One region of the Priestia sp. SRI_019 genome, then DNA from elsewhere that is predicted to be linked to it. Evidence: riboswitches for the same ligand, from Rfam matches in the RefSeq annotation. Region 1 holds a riboswitch; the other holds the start of a gene.

Region 1 (11,852 bases):
ACTAACTTTGAAGATCTATACGGTATGAAACAGCTTCCTGGTCTAGCCGTACAGCGCTTGATGGCACAGGGATACGGATTTGCCGGTGAAGGAGACTGGAAAACAGCCGCGCTTGACCGCTTGCTTAAAGTAATGAGCCATAATCAGTCAACGGGCTTTATGGAAGACTATACGTATGAATTGGCTCCAGGACGTGAGTCTGTGCTTCAATCACACATGCTTGAAGTAGACCCGACGCTAGCGGTAAACAAGCCAAAACTAATCGTTTCTCCGCTAGGTATCGGTAACCGCGAGGATCCGGCCCGCTTAGTGTTTGACGGTAAACAAGGAGAAGGCGTAGTGGTTTCCATGGCTGACTTTGGCACGCATTACAAGCTGTTAATTAACGAAGTATCGGCATTTAAGCCGGAAGTTCCAGCTCCACATCTTCCGGTGGCGCGCGTGCTTTGGAACATTAAGCCAAACTTCCAAGACGGCGTTAAAGCGTGGATTGAAAACGGAGGAGGCCATCATACGGTACTTTCATTAAATTTAACGACCGATCAAATCGTGAGCTATGCAAAGCTTGTTGATCTAGAGTACGTCATTATTAAGTAAGCATCACTACTTTCGAGGGAGCACTGCTTCCTTGGAAGTAAAAATATAGTGTTAGTAAAAGAACGCCGTTTTTAGAAATAAATGAAAGCGTTTTAAATTTGTGTGATAGGAAGCAAAACTAAGACAATACAAAGGGGATCTATAATCATGAGTAAAGTATCAAGTAAGTTTATCTTCTTCTTCGGCTCATTTGCCGGTATTTTATTCGGTTATGATATTGGGATTATTGCTGGTGCAGAAGGTCATATCCGTGAAGCGTTTCATTTGAGTCCGCTCTGGCTGGGGATTGTGGTTTCGTCGCTAATGGGAGGAGCAATTATCGGTTCCATTTTAAGCGGATTATTAGGCGATAAGTTTGGACGAAGAAAGTTAATTTTAATTTCGTCGATCATCTTTCTTTTAGGCTCCATCGGTTCAGCGATTGCACCAGAGGAAATTACGTTAACGATTGCGCGCGTCTTTTTAGGTACAGCAGTAGGAACGGCTTCTTCTTTGGTTCCTGCCTATATGTCAGAAATCGCACCCGCTCATATTCGCGGGAAGCTTTCAGGTTTAAATCAGCTAATGATTGTAATTGGATTATTATTAAGCTATATCGTAGCCTTTATTTTTGAGCCGGTTCCAAACAGCTGGCGATTAATGCTTGGCAGCGCCGGTATTTTTGCAATTGTATTATGCATCGGTATGATCAAGCTTCCAGAGTCGCCGCGCTACTTAATTAAAAATGGAATGCCAGATAAAGCGCGTGAAGTGCTGCGTACGCTTCGCCGCTCAACAGCTGAAGTAGAAGCTGAAGTGTCTGAAATTGAAAGCGTAGCTGTGCATGAACAATCAGGCATTAAGCAGCTGTTTCAGAAAAAGTTTCGTTTAGCATTAATAATCGGCGTCGGAATGGCAACTTTTCAGCAGATTCAAGGCTCAAACTCAATTGTTTATTATGCAACAAGCATTGCTCGTCAAGTTGGTTTAGCCCCGCAGGTAGCTGCTGGTTTTACGGTTATTGTTGGGGTAATCTTTGTCGTGACAACACTTATTTTTCTGCAGTTTGTCGATAGATTCAACCGCCGTACCATTCTTACGATTGGCGGCGCGGGTATGGCTCTTTCATTTTTTACACCGGCTATTCTAGGAGCGTTAGGCGTTAATGAAGTCGTTGTTAACTGGGTTACGTTAATTGCTCTTTGCTGCTTTATCCTTTGCTATGCGTTTTCTTGGGCGCCGCTTACGTGGATCATTGTAGGAGAAATTTTCCCGCTTTCTGTACGCGGAATCGGTGCTGGGATTTCATCTGCTTTTAACTGGACTGGATCGCTGGCAGTAGGGCTTGTGTTCCCAATTTTAGCTGATCAGTTTAGTTTGGGCGTTATCTTTTCAACGTTCGGGATCATTTGTATTCTCGGATTATTCTTCATACGTTTTGTAGTTGTTGAAACAAAAGGACGTAGCCTAGAGCAAATTGAAACGGACATGGCAGCTAGGTCTGGAAGAAGCTCTGTACCTCCAGTTGAGCGTAATAAATATGTTTAATGGTCGTAAATGTTTTAAATATAAGGTGCTGAGATAAAAGTATTTTAGCTGAAGTAAAAAACGAACCACTAATCAAAAACTTTGATTAGTGGTTCGTTTTTTATGGTGAACGCAGGTTTCAGCTGTTTCGTTTCTTCTAGCAGTTGATTGGAGAGCAAGGCGAAGACTCCTGCGGGAAAAGCAGTTCAGCTCATGTCGGCCTTTGTTTGTCCCCAGCCTCTTTCTTAGTAGTAGATACAGAGATTTCAGCTTTTACCCTGTCATATTAGTGCCTAATAAAATGAAAAGATAGGTTAGCTTATTATAGTGTGGACTTTAATAGATATTCATAACTAGCAATTTCTAAAACGAAAGCTAAATGTGCGTTCTGCTTACAAGAAGATAGTGACCTTCACCAACAATTTCTCATATAAATAAGTAAGCTTGTTTACTTTTAACTAAATTTATTTATTAATAGGGGGATTAACTAGTTGATGAATTTGACGCTTCATGAACGTTCTGAAAAGTTATTAAAGCAAAGAATTAAACAATTAAACCCGAGAGATCCATTTAACTTTGTTTTTATGGGAGACAGCAGAGGTGACGGACCAAACGATGATTGTTTCACGATGAGCGGTGAATTTGAGCTTGTGTTAAAAAAGGCGGTAGAATTGAACCCGCTGTTTATTATTCATGGGGGAGACACCGTCTATACAGGGAAAAAAGAGTATTTGGAGCATTTTGTTAAAGTTGTTGAAAGAATCGCACCAAACATTCCTATGTTTGTATGCGTAGGGAATCATGATGAACTGTACCTTGATGAAAGCAATCTCGAAAACTTCAGAGCCACTATCGGAAAAGTACACTGGGTCATTGATATTCCTGTCTTTAACTTCCGGTGCATCGCATTAAATAATGTCATCAGTCCCAAAAACAAAATATATGGATTTACAGATAGAGAGCTTCATTATTTAGAACAGCAGCTAGAGGGTGCTCCTCGTAATACCGTTATAGCCATGCATGCACAGCCAAATATCGGTCGGTGGACAAACCTTGAAGGGTTTCCTGTAACGACTCCTCAAAGTCAAGAATTTTTTGATTTAATTCAAGAACACCGCGTGAAAAAAGTGTTAGTCAGCCACGTGCATGCGTATGACGAGCAGTTTATTAGAAAAAATAGAAACGGGTCGTTTACGCTTGGAAGAGGCACTGATTTTGTATTGTCAGGAGGCGCCGGTGCTCCCCTTGATTTTGAGCCGCCTTTAATTTTAAATAATTATAATTTTACAGAGTTTTTTGTAAGCAGGTACGACATTTTAGGTCCTCTTCTTTGGAAGGATTTTGGAGGACCTCGAAGACATTGTTTGTAAAAACAAGAAAGTAGAAAGCTAGGTTCAAAAAAAGAGGCTGGAACAAAAGGGTTTTGGACGAAGTGAAACGAATCATCGATCAAGATGTGTGATTAGTGGTTCGCTTTTTTGTTAGGGTAAACGTAGGTTTCATGTGTATAGGTCTTTCTAGCAGGTGATTGGAGGACAAGACGAAGACTCCTGCGGGAAAAGCGGAACAGGTGAGACCCCACAGGAACGTATGTGACGAGGAGGCTCAGCGACCGCCCGCGGAAAGCGAAGTCTTGTACGGAAATCAACAGCGGTGTCAAAAGTGATTCAGCTCATGTACCCATTTGTCTTTAGATTAGATTCATTTCGTGATGTCTCAACCTCTTTTGGAAAACCGTACGAAACCTTGTAGCAGAAGGCTCAGTCAAACGTTATAATAGATAATGAATGATGATATATTCTCTATATTTGTCATATATTTGTATTACATATGTAATTGAAGAAAAACATTCACTTGATATACTGTTTAATGACTTAACTTTATCTTAAAATTTACAGTGAAATGCCTGTTTATAGAGGCTTAGAACATACACAGCAAATGGAGGAGCAATCATGGCAAATGAAAAGATGCAAGAAGGACTTGATCGTTTTATCAAGGAAGATTTAAATGACCTTTTAGGTAGACTGTTCCCCCTAATGGACCGGGAGTGTGCCGAAGAAAAAAGAAAGCTTATCGAAACAGCGGTAGAGTACATTTATTCGTCAGGATATCACCAGGGAGCAAAAGATTTAATCGAAACACATCGAAAAGATGATTACAAATTATTAAGGCAAAAATTAGCGTCAACGCCTCCTGAAAACTGATTTTTTAAAAAAATTTTTGACAACATAAATCTAAGGTGTTAAGATGACTCTACATTCAAAATATTATAAACAATTAAAACTCTTATTGAGAGAGGCGGAGGGACTGGCCCTGTGAAGCCCGGCAACCATTTAACATTTTTGTTGAAAAGGTGCTACATCCTGCAAAGCGTACAGCTTTGAAAAATAAGAGAGGATTTCATAGATACTATGCCTCTCTATTCATGATAGAGAGGCTTTTTATTTTATGTGAATATGTTTTGAATGAACAATTTTATAAAAATGCATCAGGTGCTGTGTAACGAATGTATGCAGCTTAAAAGGGAAGACCGGTGAAAAGCCGGCGCGGTCCCGCCACTGTAATGGGGAGCAACTTATTAACCACTGTTTCATATTGAAATGGGAAGGGATAGGAAGCGATGAACCTAAGTCAGGAGACCTGCCTGTTGTATGCACTTAAGCTCTACGGGATATAGAGAGGAGTGAGGAATACGTGTTGAGAAAAACAGGATATCTCAACTTTAGTTAAGTATGCGTATCATCTCTCTTTTCATTTCGAAAAGAGAGATTTTTTAGTTTATCGATAAAAAATATACAGGGAGTGGAAAAAATGAGCAGTGTAAAAAGTTCAAACTTAGGTTATCCAAGAATTGGTGAAAAACGAGAATGGAAAAAAGCGCTTGAGCAGTTTTGGGCAGGAAAACTAGAGAAAGATATCTTTTTGCAGGAAATTGAAGCTCTTCGTCTAGTGAATCTGAAAAAACAGCGTGACGCAGGGATTGAATTAATTCCAGTCGGCGATTTTAGCTTATACGATCATGTGCTAGATACAGCGACTATGTTTGGTCTAGTGCCAAAGCGCTTTGATTATGACGGAGGACCGGTATCGCTTGAAACGTATTTTGACATCGCGCGAGGAACAAAAGGTGCGGTAGCCTCTACGATGACAAAATGGTTTAACACAAATTATCACTACATCGTACCAGAGCTTGACAAATGTACGCCCGCACTTGTAGAAAATCGCCCGCTTCAATTTTACAAAGAAGCAAAACAGAAGCTGAATATTGAAGGCAAGCCCGTTATTTTAGGTCCAGTAACATTTGTGAAGCTGTCAAAAGGATATAAAAAAAGTGAGTTTAAAGAAGTAGTTGAACAATTTGTTCCGCTTTATGCAACTATCTTAGCGGAGCTGCAGGCAGAAGGAGTAGAGTGGGTACAAATAGATGAGCCGGTTTTAGCTACAACGCTATCAAAAGAAGACCTGGCACTGTACACAGAAGTCTATCAAACTTTGAAGGAAGCGTCACCGAATGTAAAAGTCATTTTGCAAACGTATTTTGACAGCGTTGATCACTACAAAGAAGTTGTGTCTCTTCCTGTTGAAGGAATCGGTTTAGACTTTGTGCATGACCGAGGCGAAAATCTCACGGCTCTTAATAAATATGGTTTTCCAACTGATAAAGTGCTGGCAGCAGGAGTGATTGACGGACGAAACATTTGGCGTGAAAATTTGGACGAACAGCTTTTAACGATCAGTGAAATTGAAAAAGCCGTATCAAAAGACCGTTTGATTCTGCAGCCTTCATCAAGTTTATTACATGTTCCTGTCACGGTGAAAAGCGAAAAAACCATTGAGCCAATTCTAAAAAACGCACTGTCTTTTGCAGATGAAAAGCTGAAGGAAATCACGCTTTTAACAAAAGCGGTGCAGCAAGGAAAAGAAGCAATAGAAGAAGAAATAAGCGTAAACAAACAGGCAATTCAAGCATTAAATGGATCATCTTTTCGAAATCATCAAGACGTGCAAAAAGAGCTGAAGCAGCTGCATAGCTATAAAGCAGAGCGACAAGCGCCGTTTGACGTACGTCAGCGCGTTCAGCAAGAAGCTTTTCAACTGCCGCTTCTTCCAACGACAACGATTGGAAGCTTTCCGCAAACAAAAGAAGTGCGAAAAGAGCGTCTAAAATGGCGTAAAGGCGAGTTAAGCGATGAAGCATATGAAGCGTACATTAACGAGGAAATAAAAAAATGGATCGAAATTCAAGAAAACATCGGCTTAGATGTCCTTGTGCACGGAGAGTTTGAGCGTACGGACATGGTCGAATACTTCGGTGAGAAATTAGGAGGCTTTCAGTTTACGAAGTTTGGCTGGGTGCAATCTTACGGTTCTCGCTGCGTGAAGCCGCCGCTTATTTACGGAGATGTATCGTACGAGCAGGCGATGACGATCAAAGAAACGGTCTACGCACAGTCTTTAACCAATAAGCCGGTTAAAGGAATGCTGACGGGTCCGATTACGATTTTAAACTGGTCGTTTGTGCGTGATGATATCCCGCGCTACGACGTGGCAAATCAAATTGCGCTTGCTCTTAGAAAAGAAGTAGAAGCACTTGAAAGTCAGGGCATCTCGATGATTCAAGTAGATGAACCGGCGCTGCGTGAAGGACTGCCGTTAAAACGAGAAAACTGGGACAGCTACTTAAACGCTGCGGTGTATGCGTTCAAGCTAGCCACGGTATCGGTGCAAAACGAGACGCAAATTCACACCCATATGTGCTATTCAGAATTTGAAGAGATTATTGATGCAATCAAAGCGCTTGATGCCGACGTGATTTCTATTGAAACATCTAAAAGCCACGGTGAACTAATTTATGCGTTTGAAAAACATACGTACAATCAAGGAATCGGACTTGGCGTATATGATATCCACAGCCCGCGCGTACCGAAGCTTGAAGAGCTTCAGCGAAACATTGACCGCGCTCTGCAAGTACTTGATCCTGCATTATTTTGGATTAATCCCGACTGCGGCCTTAAAACAAGAGGAATCAGCGAGACGGTTGAAGCTTTAAAAGTGATGGTTGAGTCTGCAAAACAAACCAGAAAAAATTTATTACAAAACGTTTAATGATAAGAAAGTAAAGACCAAGCAGTGTAAACGCTACACTGCTTGGTCTTATGGGTTTTTAAAAGGCCAAAAATATCCATTGACACTTCCCCTACATTTTTGTATCTTTTTAAAGGTGTTTTTAAAATCAGGGAGGTACAACATGAGTAACAACAGCACGCAGCACGTTAAAATTGTAACAGCGGATCCATCAGCACTAGGTCTATTCGGACTTGCCATGGTGACACTTGTTGCATCGTTTCAAAAGCTTGGGGTAACCGATGGTGTTTCATTGGTATTGCCATGGGCGATTTTTTTAGGCGGAATAGGGCAGTTAATCGCGTCTATGCAAGATTTCAAACATAATAATACCTTCGGAGCAACTGCTTTTGGTGCCTTCGGGTTATTTTGGCTAGGTGTAGCTATGACATGGCTTATTCAGCTTGGAGCATTTGGGGAAGCGCTCGCAAAAGAAGCCGATCCAAAACAGCTCGCATTTGCTTTTGTCGGCTACTTAATTTTCAGCGTTTTTATGACAGTTGGAGCAATGGGCACTCATAAAGTATTATTTATTATTTTTGTGTTAATTGATTTCTTATTCATTGGATTATCACTAAGTACATTTGGTATGGCATATGAATACACGCACTTACTAGCAGCAGTGTCAGAGCTATTAATTGCTCTGTTTTCATTCTATGGATCTGCAGCGGCTGTATTAAATACTCACTACGGTCGAGTTGTGCTTCCGGTGGGCAAGCCGTTTGGTGCATTTATCAAATAACCAAGACGTTAATTAAAAAGCGAAGTAGGATTGAATTCTGTATGATGCAGAGGTCAATCCTTTTTTGTTTGGACGTTTTTATATATAGTAGAAAGAGATAGTTATATGTAATAGAAGCTTTTAGAGAAAAAAGAGAAATACATAATGAGAGGAAACGTTCCAATGCTGATAAGAAAAGTGGATGAAAAAGATTTAAACCAATTAATTACGTTAGAAAACAAAGGCTTTACACCTGAAGAAGCTGCCTCAAAAGATGCATTTATCACGCGGATCAACACCATTCCTGATACGTTTATCATCGCCCAAGAAAATGAAGAAATAATCGGATATGTTAACGGTCCCGTCATTTCAGCTCCGTTTATTACGGATGATTTGTTTGAAAAAACGATTTCGAACCCTGAGACAGGCGGTCATCAAAGTATTTTAGGGATTGTCGTAAATCCTAAGCATCATCACAAAGGAATTGCCAGTATGCTGCTACGAGAGTTTGAAAAACAAGCGCGGAACAAACAGCGCTTAACGGTTACTTTAACATGTAAAGAAGAATTGATTCCTTTTTACGAAAAAAACGGATATATCAATCAAGGAGTTGCGGAGTCTCAGCATGCAGGCGTCCAGTGGTTTAATATGAGCAAGGAGCTTTAACAAAGAGACAATGAAATAGAAAAGCACAAGCTTCTTTTAAGGAGGTTGTGCTTTTTTATATTAATTTCTGTGTAGTTATTTTAAATATGTAAAAGTAAAAGTGGTATTTACATGAATAAATACGGCTTTTTTTATTGTGAGGGTGAACATGTGTTTAATCTATTTCGTTGCTTCTAGCGGCCGCCCGCGGAAAGTGAAGCCTTGCACGGAAATCAATAGCGGTGTCACAAGCGATTTATACTCAATCATTTCTCTCATTTTTTCGTCTTTAGATTGGATTGATCTCGTTATGTAAAAGACTCTCCTTTGTCAAACATATTTGACAGTAACAAGGAAGATAATATAAGATATGGATGTAAAAAGTTTTTTACATTTTAGAGATGAGTGATGAATGGTGGAAAATCGAATTAAAGAACTGCGTAAAAGCAAGCGAATGTCTCAGGACGAACTGGCAAAAGTATGCGGCGTATCGAGACAAACGATTAATGCAATTGAAAACAATAAGTATGATCCAAGCTTGACCCTTGCTTTTCAGCTGGCTGAGGAGCTGGAAGCAACAGTAGATGAGCTGTTTTTATTTCATAAATCATGAGCGATCTTACTAGTAGAAGTTTTAACATTTCTGTACTATAAGCTAAAAGCACATGAGTAAACAGTAGATCAATATTACTTCTATCACTTTATAAAAAAGAGATTTACAGAGCAACGGTGGTGAGATGAATGAAAAATCGAGCTGCAGGAGTAGCTCTTACAAGTACGGGCATGGTACTGTTGATGGTAACGTTAATACTTCCTGTTCCGGGATTAATCTATAGTTTACTTGTAGGAAGCAGTATTGTACTAAAAGGCTGCGGAACAGGAGGAATAAAAAGGTGTATCACGTGAATGCGGCGTGATGTAGAAAAGGAGGTTCCTTTTGAAAAAGAGAACGATTATTATAGCTGCACTTTTATTTATCGTCGTCTTTTATTTTACATATACCGGGAAAGCCTATCAGTTAAAAGACGTCATAAAAGTAGATGAAGCAAACGTTACGCGTATTGAAATAGATACGGACGAAGGAAAACGTGTAGTAGATGATAAAAAAGACATAAAGAAAATCGTACATTCCTTGGCAAAAGTAGAAGTAAAAAAAAGCAAGGAGCTCGACCCAAAATTTGACCAGGCTTACTGGGTGAAAATCGTCGAAAATGGAAAAGATGCGTACGGATTAACGATTTACGATAATGACTACATAAAAGCATTTAACTTTGAAGATAAAAAACAGGCGGCATATACGATTGTTAAAGATCAAAAAGTAGATGTTAAAAAGCTGTTTTCAACTAAATAAAAGTGAAATAAGTTTTCTCAAGCCTACTAAAAAAGACAGCCTGTGCTGTCTTTTTTATGGAAATGATAGATTGAAAATTATGACTATTTAAAGCGGAATTAATCCTTGCCTATATAATTAATAAATGATTGGATTAGGTCAATATCAGGGTTAACTAATAATGCTGGAAGAAGGCCAAATGTTAATAATACAAGAACGTTTGCTCCAATAAAAATGCGAAGTGCTTTTTTGATTTTCATGATATTTCCTCCCTTTTTTATATTTTCGTATAAAAAGAGAAAAAAACCAATAGAAATGTGACGAAATTGTGAACTTTTTGTCTGATAGTCCCTGATAGATGATAAAAATCCCCTCTCTATACTAGATAAAGAGGGGATATAGCAAGTCATAAAATATGTAGAAACATTAAAAGTACATGCGCAGATTCCCAATAAATCGGTAAAGGAAATAGCATGAAAAACCGATTAAGATACACCCTGCCGCAATCGAAACCCATTTAATATAAAGCTGATTCAGCAATTTTCTAGTTCCAGAGACAATCGTCATTAAGCCTAGGTCATGAATTAAAATCCCTGTTAATATTCCGGCAGCAATCAGCAGGAAATGAAAAGAATGAGAGGATTGAAGCGAATTTGTAAGCACCGTTCCAAACACGCTCAGCCAAAAAATGAGATTGCTAGGAGAAATCGCAACAAAGATCCCGTTCACATAAGAAGAGGCAAACGACTTTTTTACGTGTTCTCCAGGAGCCGTTATATCATGGTCGGCATGTCTAATGCTGTCATAGCCAATATAAAGTAAAAAAAGCGCTCCTATGAGCCACATGACAAGCTGTATAAAAGGAGCCGATAAAACAGAAGCCAGTCCAGAGTAAAGAAGCACAATTAGTAATAAATCAACCGTCATGCCCCCGAGTCCAACAACCCAACCGTGCAGAAAACCGTTTTTTAAACCTTGTTTTGTCATTTCAATCGTCACCGTACCAACGGGAAGGGCAATCGAAAGACCAAGCAGCACATTTGTCAAAAATAACGTCACCAAAAACAAAACCTCTTTCAATCTTGCATCTACTATCGTTTTCCGTTTAAGTGGTCTTTCATTATATAAAAATATGTAATGAAATTTGATGTTATGTATAAAAAACAGTAAGCACAAAGGCTACTTCGTTATATTTGCACTTTTTACTTACCGAGCTATAAAAAGAGGAGCAGTAGCTGCTCCTCTTCACCATCTTAAACGCTTTCCTGCACGGTGGCTGACGGTCTTTTAAACGCAGCAACAAACCACATAATATTCGTAATCAGCAAACCTAAACAAGAAATCATTATTCCTATAATTGAAGATAAGCCTCCTGAGAAATCTTCTAATCCGAATAAAAACAGAGCCGGCATCAGTAATAGAGTACTAGCAGCGATCAAAAGGCCAATGCTGCAAAAAGCGGCCATCACAAATTTTAAGAAATGCATTCCCAACATATAAAAAGCTAAAGGCAATAGGTATAAAAATAGAACCATGCCAAGAGATAACCACAGCCCAGTTGAGCCGAACGTATTAACATTGGGACCTGAATCTGCTAGAGGAGAAAGCGAACCAAGAACCAAAATGAAGCAGAAAAATAGGGCGGAAAGCAAAGTGGTGACAATCACACTATTTTTTGCTGTAGAATTACGCACTGTTTTTAACCTCCTTTCCAATAAATAAATATATGGATTAATTTTACAATAAAAAAGTTTATAAATCACCAATTTTTTACAAAAAATAGTTCAGTAGGTTGGATAATAATGAAGAGAAGCCGGGTTAAGATAATACACGTGTACATATTTTTTGTGTGGACCTGGATAGTGGGTTTCGTGCCAGTATTGGGTCAGTATTGTTTGAATGGGGTGCGAATGAGGGGCTTCTCCGTAA
Region 2 (11,852 bases), on a different contig from region 1:
AAAGGGTTTTTATGGGAGAATGAAATGAATTTAAAACGAATGCACCACGTAGCCATTATAGGAAGTAATTATGAACGTTCAAAAGCTTTTTATGTAAATGTGTTAGGATGCAAGATTATAGAAGAAACATATAGAAAAGAAAGAGATTCATATAAGCTAGATTTAGAAGTAGCTCCTGGCTATCAAATTGAGTTGTTCTCGTTTCCAAATCCGCCACAGCGTCCTTCAAAACCTGAAGCGTGCGGCTTACGCCATTTAGCTTTTGCGGTTGAAAGCGTAGAGGATTCCAAGCGTGAACTAGAGCAGCAAGGGATTGATGTGGAACCTATTAGGGTAGATGAACTAACGGGAAAAAAATTCACTTTTTTTGCTGATCCGGACGGGTTGCCGCTAGAGCTTTATGAAGAGAAAGAGGGGGAATAAGGAGTATGTGCAATTATTTATTTGTATACGGAACGCTTCTTGAAGGAGAAGGTAATCACGGATTGCTGCATCATGCGCGCTCTATTGCCAAACAGGCAAAAACAAAAGGGAAATTATATGACACAAAGCACGGCTATCCTATGCTCGATATCGACAGTGAACATATTACGTACGGAGAAGTATATGAAGTGACCGATCAGCTTATGTGGAAGGCGCTTGATGAATTAGAAGGATACATTCATGAAGGTCATAAAGACAATGAATATGATAAAGTTGTGCAAACGGTTGAAACGGACCAAGGTGAATTTGAAGCCGTTGTGTATGTAGCAAGAGACCGTTCGCTGCTGCAGGAATTTATCCCGGGCGGAAACTGGCGCGTGTGGAAAGAAGATCTATTAGAAGGCATGCTGTACTTTGCTTACGGTTCATGTATGGATAACGATCGTTTTATTAAGCACGGGGTGGATCAGCATTTCCAAGACTGTCTCGGCAGAGCTGCTTTTAAAGGCTATACGCTTCGATATAACCACGTTATTCATGACGGAGGACGTGCAGACATGGTTGAAGAAGGCGGAGTCGTTGAAGGCAAACTGTACCGCGTGCCCCCTGAAGCGATTACGTACCTTTACGGCAGAGAAGGCGTAGATAATAACGGCTATCGTCCTGCTATTATTTCTGTCGAGCATGAAGGTAAGATGGTGGATCATGTGCTTACTTTTTTTGTGTTAAATAAAGAAAAAGAAGTCGCACCTCCGGATCACTATTCGACTGAAATTATTCGAGGAGCAACAGGTGTACTCAGCGAAGAATACGTTCAGAAGCTAATAGAGCAAGTTCATGCGCTAAAAAATAGCGATGTTGTAAATAACTAATATAAAAAGAAGCAGAGACAACAGTAGTTTAGTTGAAGAAAGCTCCGAACGAGTAATCGTTCGGAGCTTTTTATTGTTATGGTGAACGCAGGCTTAATCTATTTAGCTGCTTCTAGCTATTGATTAGAGGGCAAGGGGAAGTCTTGCACGGAAATCAACAGCGCTGTAACAAGCAGCCCAGATCATTGATCCCATTTGTTCGTCTTAAGATTGGATTGATTTTGTTATGTTATATGTTGCATCAGCTAAATGAAACAGAGAATTCTGTTTGAAATACACCGTCTTTTGATAAACGGTTGATGCCTAATTTTTCTTTGAAATTTCCGTTGTGATCATGCGTATCTGCAATTCCAAACCAAGGTTCGATGCAAAGAAAAGGAGCAATTGTATGATTTTCTGCATCATACTTTGACCAAATACCGACATACGGGAAATCATTAAACTGAACGTTAATTTGATTTTCATTAACCGCAGATTTAATTGTAATTCCGTCAATATGGCTAAAAATTAATGCATCATTTGCAAATAAATCTGCGCTTAGCGGCAGCTGGTGCAAATTTTCTGCAGCCCCTTTTTCATGAATAAGAGCGTCTTTTAACACAAATTCCTTCGGCGTAGTTTCAGAAGGCTCTATTTCTAAAAAGTAATCAGAAATCTGCTCGTTTTCACGTAACGGAATACGAAAAGCAGGGTGGGCTCCAATTGAAAAATACATATCGCCTTTATCTTCATTCACTACTTTCCACTGAAACGTTAATCGGTTGTTTTCAAGACGATAGCTGATTTCAACTGCACATTCAAACGGATATACGTCTTTAAAGCGGCCGTTTGTAGCGAATTGCAGCCGTGCCGTTTCGTTTGTTTGTTGGATCACGCTAAAAGCAGAATCACGTAAAAAACCGTGCTGTGGCAAAGAATATATGCGCTGATCAACGGTATACTGATCATTTTTTAATCTGCCCACAATTGGAAACAACACGGGCGATACTCGTCCCCAATAAGCGGGGTCGCCGCTCCACATAAACTGCAGGTCTTTTTCTTTATGAAATACTTCTACAACTTCCGCTCCCTTTTCTTGAATGCTGACTTTCATTTGGTTATTTTCTAGTACAATCATTACAACATCTCCTAAATCATTCTTGTACGCTTGAGCAGTCTCAACCGTACTGGCTTTGCCTATATTATACCCTTCTTAGCAAAAAAGGTATTAATTTCCCTATTTTTGTTCAAATTAATATAGAAAAAGGAGGGTTCAAATATGAATCATGCAACATTATTGCTCATTAAATTTGCAGCGGCACTTATTGCGTTTGGTATAGGCCTTGATTTGTTTTTTGATGCAACCATCGGAGACATTATTTCTTTTAGCTTGCTAACGACAGTTGTGACATATTTAGTAGTGGATCGAATTGTACTGCCTCGAGTGGGCAATCGCGATGCCATTATTGTTGAATTTGTTCTAACCTATATGAGCGTATGGATTTTTGGCACATTGTTATTAGACAGCTACGTTCAAATTGCGTGGGGAAGCATTATTTCTGCAGCTATTATTACATTTGCCGAGGTTTTTGTTCACCGCTACTTATTCAACCATATTGAAACGAAACATACAGCGAGAACGCGTCCGGCTTTTAAGCGAAAACTAGCGTATGACACAGAATTTGCAGAAGAACAGCATGTAGAAAACAAGGAAAATCCAAAATAAAAAGAGGCTGGAACAAAAGTAGTTTAGCTGAAGTGAAAAACGAACCACTAATCAAAATGTTTGATTAGTGGTTCGTTTTTTTTGTTATGGTGAACATAGGTTTCATTCTTCTAGCAGTTGCTTGGAGGGCAAGGCGAAGACTCCTGCGGGAAAAGCGGAACAGATGAGACCCCGCAGGAGCGTACGCGACGAGGAGGCTCATCGGCCGCCCGCGGAAAGCGAAGTCTTGCACGGAAATCGACTGCGGTGTCACAAGCGGTTCAGCTCATGTATCCCATTTATTCGTCTTTAGATTGGATTCATTTCGTTATGTCTCAACCTCTTTTTATGTGTTAATGCATAAAAGTCATTTCCTTTAAAGGCCAGTATTTCATATTGACTTCTCCCATGATTGAAGAAATCGGAGTGAGGCCAAAATGCCTGCCATCTCGGCTAATGCGTCTATTGTCACCTAGCACTAATACGTATCCATCCGGTATCGTGCCGTCTGGAGACAGTTCGTACGTGGAAAAATTTTCAGTAAATCGTTCGTAAGCGGGCACCTTGGATAAATATTTATGAAGATGCGGCTCTTTTTTGACTTTGTTATTTATATAGAGAACATCATCTTTGTATTCGACCGTTTCTCCTGGTAAGCCCACGATCCGCTTTACTAGAAAATCACTGCTATAGGGAGCTTGCAAAACGACAATGTTAAAGCGCTCCAGCTTGCTGTGTTTGTTAATAATAATTCGATTGCCTTCGTGCAAAATAGGCTTCATAGAATCGCCTTTTACAGTGTAGGGCTGAAACCAATAGTGCTGAACGACAATAGAAAGCAAAACGGTGCCAAGGATGACGCTTGTGTATGTAAGAATTTCACGCTTTATTTTTTTATTGACCATAATGGATGAACACCTTCTTAACGGTAAGACTGTCAATTTAAGTTTTTCATAGAGATATAACAGTGTTGATTGTACCATTCAGAACTAAAGTTTTCCATATCTATCTATCTATTTATGCGTATATGCCAAAAATATGCTGGGCGGAACAAAAAATGAAAAGAGCCGCTATTCTCTAGAATAACGGCTCTTCTTTATTATAACTGAGCGCGCTCAGTTTGAGTAGCTGGTTGATTTGGTTCTTCTTCCACAACAGGCTCAACAGGCTTATGCTGCTTGACTTCTTCTTCCAGCTCAGCAATTCGCTTGTTTTTCTGTTTCACTTGTCCTCTTAGTTGAACAATTTTCACAAAGCTCAATGAAGCAGCAACAACTCCTCCAAACACGGCCGTTGTTAAGATGATTAAAATAAGAGGCCATTTTTGTGAACCAAATACATAGTTAAATTGTACAGGATCGTTGTTAATTACAGCTAAAACAGCAATGATAAGAGCAAATATAAGTCCTAAAATAAAAAAGCTCTGTCCTTTCATAAGCTGCACTTCCTTTCTTTTACAACTTTTATAGCAAAACTGCTTACCTTAAGTGTTTGCCATCTTGCTTATAGGTATACGTATCCACATTTAAACAAAATCAAACATTTTCTTGATTATATATATCTTTCTTTTAAAACACAATATATCGATTGGTGTAGAAACTTTGACATGTCCAAAGACCTGGTAGAGTGGAATTTCTGAGGGGAGGGAGTGGATATAATACTTCATTGTCATAAAAAAAGCACGCGTGCGCCGCGTGCTTTTTTTATGTATAAACTTAAAATGCGTTTAGGGTGTTATCGCTTAACCACTGTTTGCGTTCAGCTGCATCTTCGAATAACTCATCTGCATTTGTAAATTGAGAAGCAATGACATATTCAATTGTTGCAAGAGGAGCTGTTAGCAAACGCCAGTTTAATACAATTGTATTATCTTGAGTCGTAGCGTATTCTTCACCTAACTCGTCCCACTTAACAGATTCAGGAGCATTGTCTGCTGCTTTTTTAACAGATTTCAAAGCTTCTTGGAATTTTTCACCTGCGCGGCCTTGGTACCATTCTGTTAATAGTTGTCCAATACCTTCATTTGTTTGCTGCTCGTTCCAGCTTTCAGGTACTGTAGCAATAAATTTTGCACGGAATGTCATTTCAGCCTTTGCTACATCTCCACGAACGATGTTTAAGCGGTATTGACGTCCTAGGTAAGGGAATTTGTCTCCTTCTTCAAAAGAACCAGTTTTAGCTGCAGAAGCTGCTGCTTTAGGAGCCTCTTTTTTAGCTGTTTCTTTTTTTACTGCTTCTTTCTTTGGAGCAGCTGGCTTTTCCTCAGCTGTCTGTGAACCGTTTAGTTGTTTTAAAATCCATGTTGCTTTGCGTGCGATGATTGAACGCACATTGTTTTCATTAAGACCTCTCGGGATAATAACTTTTACCCCTTCTTTGTCACAAATTTGCACCGTGATATCGGTTCTATTTGGAACGACTTCAATTTTGTAGTCAATTGTTTGATTGCCTGTTTGATACGTATACATAAAATTTTTCGTACTCCTTTCTACAAATCTTCATTTTATAAGCAAAGGTAGAGTTTGGTCAAATGAAAGAATAATCAGACAGTTATCAACTGCTGTTGCAGCGCCTTGCAGAATGATATGTATTCCAATGTTTAGTGGAAAAGCGCCAATAATAATTGTTTCAATTCTTCTTTAGTTTTTACAAAAAAATATAAAAATATGCCGATACTACTAATATAGATTAGACATTCTATGTCTTTAGATTGTATAGGGGATGAAAAAATGAAAAAAGTTTTTCAAAGTTTACGCATGAAAATGCTATGTATGATTGCAGCCATGGTGGCCATAACATCTACTGTAATTGAAGTAACAAATTATTATCTTATTGTGAAACAAGAGCAAGCAGCTTCGATTACGCTAGTGATTACATTTCTGTTTGTTTCTTTTACAACTACCGTGTTCTATTTTATCATACGTCGCTACATAATTGCGGTTGAAAATTTGTCAAAAACAATGAAAGGGATTTCAAACGGCGATTTATCTGTAGATGTTGTTCCTTTGAAAGGGAAAAATGAGATTAGTACACTCATATCTTCATTTAATGAAATGATGACTCACATGAGAATGCTGCGTCAGAAAATAAGTAAAACAAAAAGCACGGTCAGTCATTCCTCAGAGCAATTGCTTGCAAGCATGGAGGAAACAAAAACAGCTGTAACAGAAGTTACGATGTCTATTCAAGAGATTGCTGCGGGTTCTGATAAGCAGTTGTCAAGTGTGGTTGAAACCGAGCAAGCTATGGTGGATATGGCCAAGCTACTTCAGAAAATGACTGATCATTCTTCAAAGGTACAACAATCGATGAACAGAGCCTCTGAACATGCTTCTACGGGAAATGTTGCGGTGAAAGAGGTGACGAATCAAATGAATAAAATCTATGAAACAGTTAAGATATCCACCAGTGAAGTAAAGGGGCTCGAAGATCGTTCCGCAGAGATTGGCCGCATTATTAATACGATTACAAGAATTGCTGAACAAACAAATCTTCTTGCACTTAATGCTGCTATTGAAGCTGCAAGGGCTGGAGAACATGGAAAAGGTTTTGCTGTAGTAGCGGGGGAAGTACGTAAGCTAGCGGAAGAATCTAAAACGTCCGCTATACAAATCAGTCATCTGTTAAAAGAAATTGAAGCGCAGGCAAAGCAGGCTTATCAAAACATGGAAGTCAATACAGAAGAAGTCACGCTTGGCATTGCCACTGTCGAAGATGTAACGCAACAGTTTTCCACAATTATTGAAGATGTCTTTGCCGCTCAAGGACAAATGAACAAAATGACAAAGGCAACAGGAGAGATTGATGGGTATTCATTTAAGGTAATGGAGTCTGTCATGGCCCTTTCGGAGATCGCTAAACAAGCAGCTGCTTACGCTGAAGAAGTAGCTGCGGCTTCACAGGAGGAGTTAGCATCTATAGAAGAACTTGTGGTGTTGGCCGCTAATTTAAAATCTACGGTAAGTGAGTCCTGAAGTCTATCTTGATATGTACGTAATACGCGCAGTTTTCTGCGTGTATTTGTTTTATTTATACCCTTTATAGAAAACGATAAATAGAATTGACACGTTATAAAAGCAGTTGTATAGTGAGTACGCAAGGCGGCAGTCTGTCTTTTTTAATTCTTAGTAAACTTATAAGTTAAATAAAATATTTAAGCACTACATAAGGAGACGAAGAGATGAAAAATGAATTCCGTTTGGCAACAAATGACGACGCAGATAACTTATTGAACTTAACTCTACAAGCATATAAGCCTATTCGAGAGCTAGGCATTCCTTTCTTAGCAGCTACTGCTGATCTTGCCCTCGTTAAGAAAAATATTTCTCAAAACCTTTGCTATGTATATGAAGAAGATAAAAGAATCGCTGCAACTGTGTCGATACGAATGCCTTGGGGAGAACATCCAGGTCCGTTTGCTGTTCCGCACCTTTGGTGGTTTGCAGTAGACCCGTCGTTTGCCAGGAAAGGCGTTGGTTCTAAGCTGCTGTATCTAGTAGAGGAAGAGGTAATAAAAAATACGTTTAAATCACCAGGTGTGTCTTTAGGAACAGCAAAAGAACATCCTTGGTTAGTTGAGATGTATGAACGAAAAGGATATGTTCAAGCTAAAGAAAAGCACCTTGCAGAAGGTTATACGACCGTATTTCTTTATAAAAAATTCAATGAGGTACACTCTTTGTCGTAAAAGATAGAGAAGTGATCTAAATTAAGAAATGTGAAAGAGTGATAAAGATGACAGATCAATTACTACTAAATGAGCTAATAGACATACGCCGTGAGCTGCACCGGTTTCCAGAGCTTTCAATGAAAGAATATGAAACAACTAAACGTATTAAAAAGTGGTTAAAGCACTATGATATTTCTACAGCGGATGCATTCCAATTAGACGTAGGAGCAGTAGCAGAAATTGTGGGAGGAAAGCCGGGACCTACTATCGCTATTCGAGCTGATATTGATGCGCTGCCAATTGAAGAAAAGACCAATCTGCCATTTGCTTCTGAAGTGAACGGTGTTATGCACGCATGCGGCCATGATTTTCACACGGCTTCTATAATCGGAGCAGCTATCCTTCTTAAAGAGCGTCAGCAGGAGCTTTGCGGTACGGTTCGATTTATCTTTCAGCCAGCCGAAGAAACGGCTTCTGGGGCAAAAATGCTAGTGGAAAAAGGTGTGCTTGAAGGAGTGGAAGCGATATTTGGGATGCATAACAAACCGGATCTTCCTGTAGGGACCATAGGTATCAAACCGGGACCTTTAATGGCAAGCGTTGATCGTTTTGAAATTGACGTCAAAGGAGTAGGAGGTCACGCGGGCATCCCTGAAAAAACAGTAGATCCGATTGCTGCTGCTGGTCAAATTGTTACTAGTTTACAAACCATTGTCAGCCGTAATCTCAGCCCCTTTCAAAATGTTGTTGTCAGCATAACTCAAATCCACGGAGGGAGCTCGTGGAACGTCATTCCTGACAAAGTAACGCTTGAAGGAACGGTGCGTACCTTTCAAGAAGAAGCGAGAGAAAAAATACCGGCTCTTATGAAACGAACTGCTGAAGGGATTGGCGCAGCTTTCGGGGCTTCAGTAGACGTTAAATGGTATCCATATCTTCCTGTAGTCAACAATGATGATACGCTGGAAAAAATGGCTATTAAAGCGGCAGAAGATCTTAGTTATCAAGTCGTAGAAGCTGAACAATCGCCTGGAGGAGAAGATTTTGCCGTATATCAGCAGCATGTACCAGGATTTTTTGTATGGATGGGTACAGCTGGAGAATATGAATGGCACCATCCTTCTTTTTCATTAAATGAAGAGGCATTACTTGTAGCAGCTTCTTATTTTGCTAATCTAAGCTTTCATTTTTTGAATTCATTCCATTACCAAAAAAATTAAAATATTTTTATTTTTCTATTTACGCGGATGAAATTGTTTGATAAAATAAATTTTAAATTAAAAAAGTTATCACGAGTGGACGAGAGATCTGGCTCTTTGACTCCACAGCAACCTACGAATGTAAGGTGCTCCTACCAGCAAAGCATGTGCTTTGGGTGATAAAACGGGTGAAAAACTCATTTTGCATCAAAGCAAAATGAGTTTTTTTTATTTTTCTAAAAGGAGAGGGTTTTATGAGTCATACAGCAGTTGCAGCACATACAGGAGAGAAAGCATTAAAGGAAGCCGTGAAATTATTAGGAAAGCATTATGAAGTAGCTTATCGTGAATTAGAAACATTTTACGAAATTGTGGTCGAAAACCAAGTTCGTACATATGCTGTAGGCATAGATATTAAAGATGTACAAAAAGCAAATGAACTAGAAATTTATTCATCATGCTGTTCCAAGCTTGAGCGAGTAGGCTGTCTGTTATAGAAGTCTGCTCGCGCCTCTATTTTTTAAGTATTTTTAAATAGAAAGCATGTTTTTTGACAACCGAAGAATCTGGTGGGTATAATCATTACTCACTAGGTTTCAAAATTAATCATAAATTGTCGAAATTTTTACACAAATTAAAGGTTACATTCGAAATGAATTGTGGTATGTTATAAAACAAGAATATTTTATGAAAGGAGCATTGAAATGGAAATGTCTCTTGAACACGGAAACGATGCAGGAAGCGAACAGCTTATTGATCGTATCCTAGACTTTTTAGAAGATGACCAAAAGTAAAAAAAGAGTGTGCGGTGCTATCCCTAGCCGCGCACTCTTTTTTTATCATGTGCGTAAAGGCAGCGCCATACTATGATACATAGGGATAGAATGAAAGGGTCTCTGTCAAAGGGATTGACGAATGGTTTTGTTTGATAGAAAATTTAGAAAAAGGAAAGAGATGAAGGGTATGTCGAACAAAACATCTTTGTATCAAACAAAAGAACAGTTAAAAAAACTTGTAAGCGAATTGGTTTCTATACCTAGCGTGACAGGAACGATGGCAGAAGTGGAAATGGCTGAATCGATAGCGTCGTATTTATTGAAGCTGCCTTACTTTCAAAAAAACGAGCAGGTCGAGCTTCATTCAACAGGAGACGGGCGATCGATTGTCACAGCTTTTGTTCAAGGGAAAAATACGAATAAAACAGTTGTACTCGTAAGTCATTACGATGTAGTGGATGTACAAGATTATGGACAGTGGAAAAAAGATGCTTTTCACGCTCATACATTAACGAGTACTTTTTATAACCATATGGAACAAGTTCCAGCACACGTACAAAAGGATATGATAAAAGGAGACTGGCTTTTTGGCCGAGGAACGATGGACATGAAAGCAGGCATTGCCCTGCATATCAGTATGGTTGAACGAGCATGCAACGGAGAGTTTGACGGAAACATCCTGCTGCTGTCGGTGCCGGATGAAGAAGTAAATTCGCTTGGGATGAGAAAAGCAGTGCCTGTTCTTTTAGAACTTGCCCGCAAACATCAGCTGGATTTTTCTCTCATGCTAAATGCAGAACCAGTGTTCAGCCGCTATCCCGGAGATCAAACGAACTATGTGTACTCAGGATCGATTGGGAAGATCATGCCAAGCTTTTTGTGTTATGGAAAAGAAACTCATGTAGGGGAACCGCTAGCTGGGTTAAATGCTAATTTACTAGCTTCTTATTTAACAAAAGAAATAGAATTAAACGTTGATTTTTGCGAAAAAGTAAGAGATGAAACGAGTCCACCTCCTACGGTGCTGATACAAAAAGATTTAAAAGAAGAGTATTCAGTTCAAGTTCCGCACTCTGCCGTTGTATTATTTAATTTATTTATGTTAAACCGCTCTCTTAAAGAAGTAACAGATCTGCTGTTGAAATCGGCTGACAAAGCGGCTTTGAATGTGAAAAAACATTATAATAAAGCCGCTAGGCAGTACGCTGCGGGAATGGAGGGTTCATCTCTTGACGTGAACGTATGGACGTATGAAGAACTTTATACTCATGCAGTCAAACAGCACGGTGAAAAATATGTGCAAGAAATGGAAGCGGCACTTTTGGAACAAGAGGATGATGATAGAAATAAAACCATTAACTTAGTAAACTCTTTAGCTGGTTTATGTAAAGAAGCAGCTCCGATGATGGTCTTATTTTTTACGCCGCCTTTTTATCCGGCCGTTTGTTCACATGATGATCCCTTTGTACAAGAGATTTTGTCAAACGTACAGGCAACTGCCAAAGAGCAATTCCAAGTGGAGCTAGTTGAACAAAGTTATTTTGGCGGAATTTCGGATTTAAGCTATGCCAGCCTGCAGCATCCGCTTCATACATTTAACACGTTAGTAGCCAATATGCCGCTATGGAATAAAGGGTATCATATCCCGCTAGAAGAGCTAGAGGAGCTGAAGATGCCGGTGCTGAACATTGGACCGCTGGGAAGAGATGCGCATCAATGGACCGAAAGATTAGACGTTCAGTATTCCTTTGAAATTTTGCCTCATTTCATTTATCAAGCTATAAAAGAAGCGCAGAAATAAACATCCGCCTGCGGATCTTTATTTGTTGAATTTAAACGAAGCTCCTTGTACGGTAATTTGTTGCGATGTTAGAGCGTGATCCAATTCAACCAAAAATGGACGCTCTCCAACTTTTTTTAATGTATCATGGACAACACCTTGTGTTCCGCTGCAAAAAATAAGGTTTCCTCCATTGACATATAGTTTTTGACAACGTGCATCAAGTAAAGAGTCTTTGTAGCTTTCGCCAGACTGAACGCCCAGCAGTTTCGTCCACTTGCTGATGGATTCTTCGAGGTTATGTACAGCACAGTAAATATTTTTTAGCTGCAGCTGACCAGCTTGGTGGGAAGAAAGATCCGCTAGCTTTGGCTTGCGTTTTTCTTCTGGTTCACCCCATTCAATAAAAAAAGGAAGAGGCAGGGAATCGTGGTCAGCTTCAATAAAAC

Evidence for each region. A riboswitch is a leader RNA that binds a small molecule or an ion and turns the genes downstream of it on or off. The one in region 1 is predicted to bind S-adenosylmethionine.
Region 2: it holds a riboswitch for S-adenosylmethionine, as region 1 does, so the genes downstream of both, AC2YJL_RS17885 (hypothetical protein) here and metE (5-methyltetrahydropteroyltriglutamate--homocysteine S-methyltransferase) in region 1, are expected to answer to the same signal.

Annotation. Positions count from the first base shown of each region.
Region 1 is NZ_JBYCZN010000001.1:1,228,122-1,239,973, forward strand. Features, by position in the region: gene araA (L-arabinose isomerase) at 1-597, shown strand, start outside; gene AC2YJL_RS06460 (sugar porter family MFS transporter) at 745-2,124, shown strand; gene AC2YJL_RS06465 (metallophosphoesterase family protein) at 2,598-3,473, shown strand; partial or broken gene AC2YJL_RS06470 (hypothetical protein) at 3,628-3,855, shown strand; gene AC2YJL_RS06475 (hypothetical protein) at 4,056-4,307, shown strand; SAM riboswitch class I at 4,387-4,497, shown strand; cobalamin riboswitch at 4,577-4,765, shown strand; gene metE (5-methyltetrahydropteroyltriglutamate--homocysteine S-methyltransferase) at 4,915-7,209, shown strand; gene AC2YJL_RS06485 (acetate uptake transporter) at 7,352-7,969, shown strand; gene AC2YJL_RS06490 (GNAT family N-acetyltransferase) at 8,114-8,614, shown strand; gene AC2YJL_RS06495 (helix-turn-helix transcriptional regulator) at 9,006-9,206, shown strand; gene AC2YJL_RS06500 (hypothetical protein) at 9,335-9,499, shown strand; gene AC2YJL_RS06505 (DUF5301 domain-containing protein) at 9,531-9,944, shown strand; gene AC2YJL_RS06510 (hypothetical protein) at 10,043-10,183, opposite strand; gene AC2YJL_RS06515 (LysE family translocator) at 10,350-10,982, opposite strand; gene AC2YJL_RS06520 (DUF5391 family protein) at 11,177-11,617, opposite strand.
Region 2 is NZ_JBYCZN010000002.1:1,502,722-1,514,573, reverse strand. Features, by position in the region: gene gloA2 (SMU1112c/YaeR family gloxylase I-like metalloprotein) at 25-423, shown strand; gene AC2YJL_RS17935 (gamma-glutamylcyclotransferase family protein) at 429-1,295, shown strand; gene AC2YJL_RS17930 (aldose 1-epimerase family protein) at 1,537-2,412, opposite strand; gene AC2YJL_RS17925 (YndM family protein) at 2,554-3,000, shown strand; gene AC2YJL_RS17920 (hypothetical protein) at 3,118-3,336, shown strand; gene lepB (signal peptidase I) at 3,333-3,884, opposite strand; gene AC2YJL_RS17910 (LapA family protein) at 4,079-4,414, opposite strand; gene AC2YJL_RS17905 (M48 family metallopeptidase) at 4,695-5,447, opposite strand; gene AC2YJL_RS17900 (methyl-accepting chemotaxis protein) at 5,709-6,953, shown strand; gene AC2YJL_RS17895 (GNAT family N-acetyltransferase) at 7,160-7,666, shown strand; gene AC2YJL_RS17890 (amidohydrolase) at 7,714-8,868, shown strand; SAM riboswitch class I at 8,932-9,033, shown strand; gene AC2YJL_RS17885 (hypothetical protein) at 9,102-9,344, shown strand; gene AC2YJL_RS17880 (M20/M25/M40 family metallo-hydrolase) at 9,811-11,424, shown strand; gene AC2YJL_RS17875 (VOC family protein) at 11,443-11,852, opposite strand, start outside.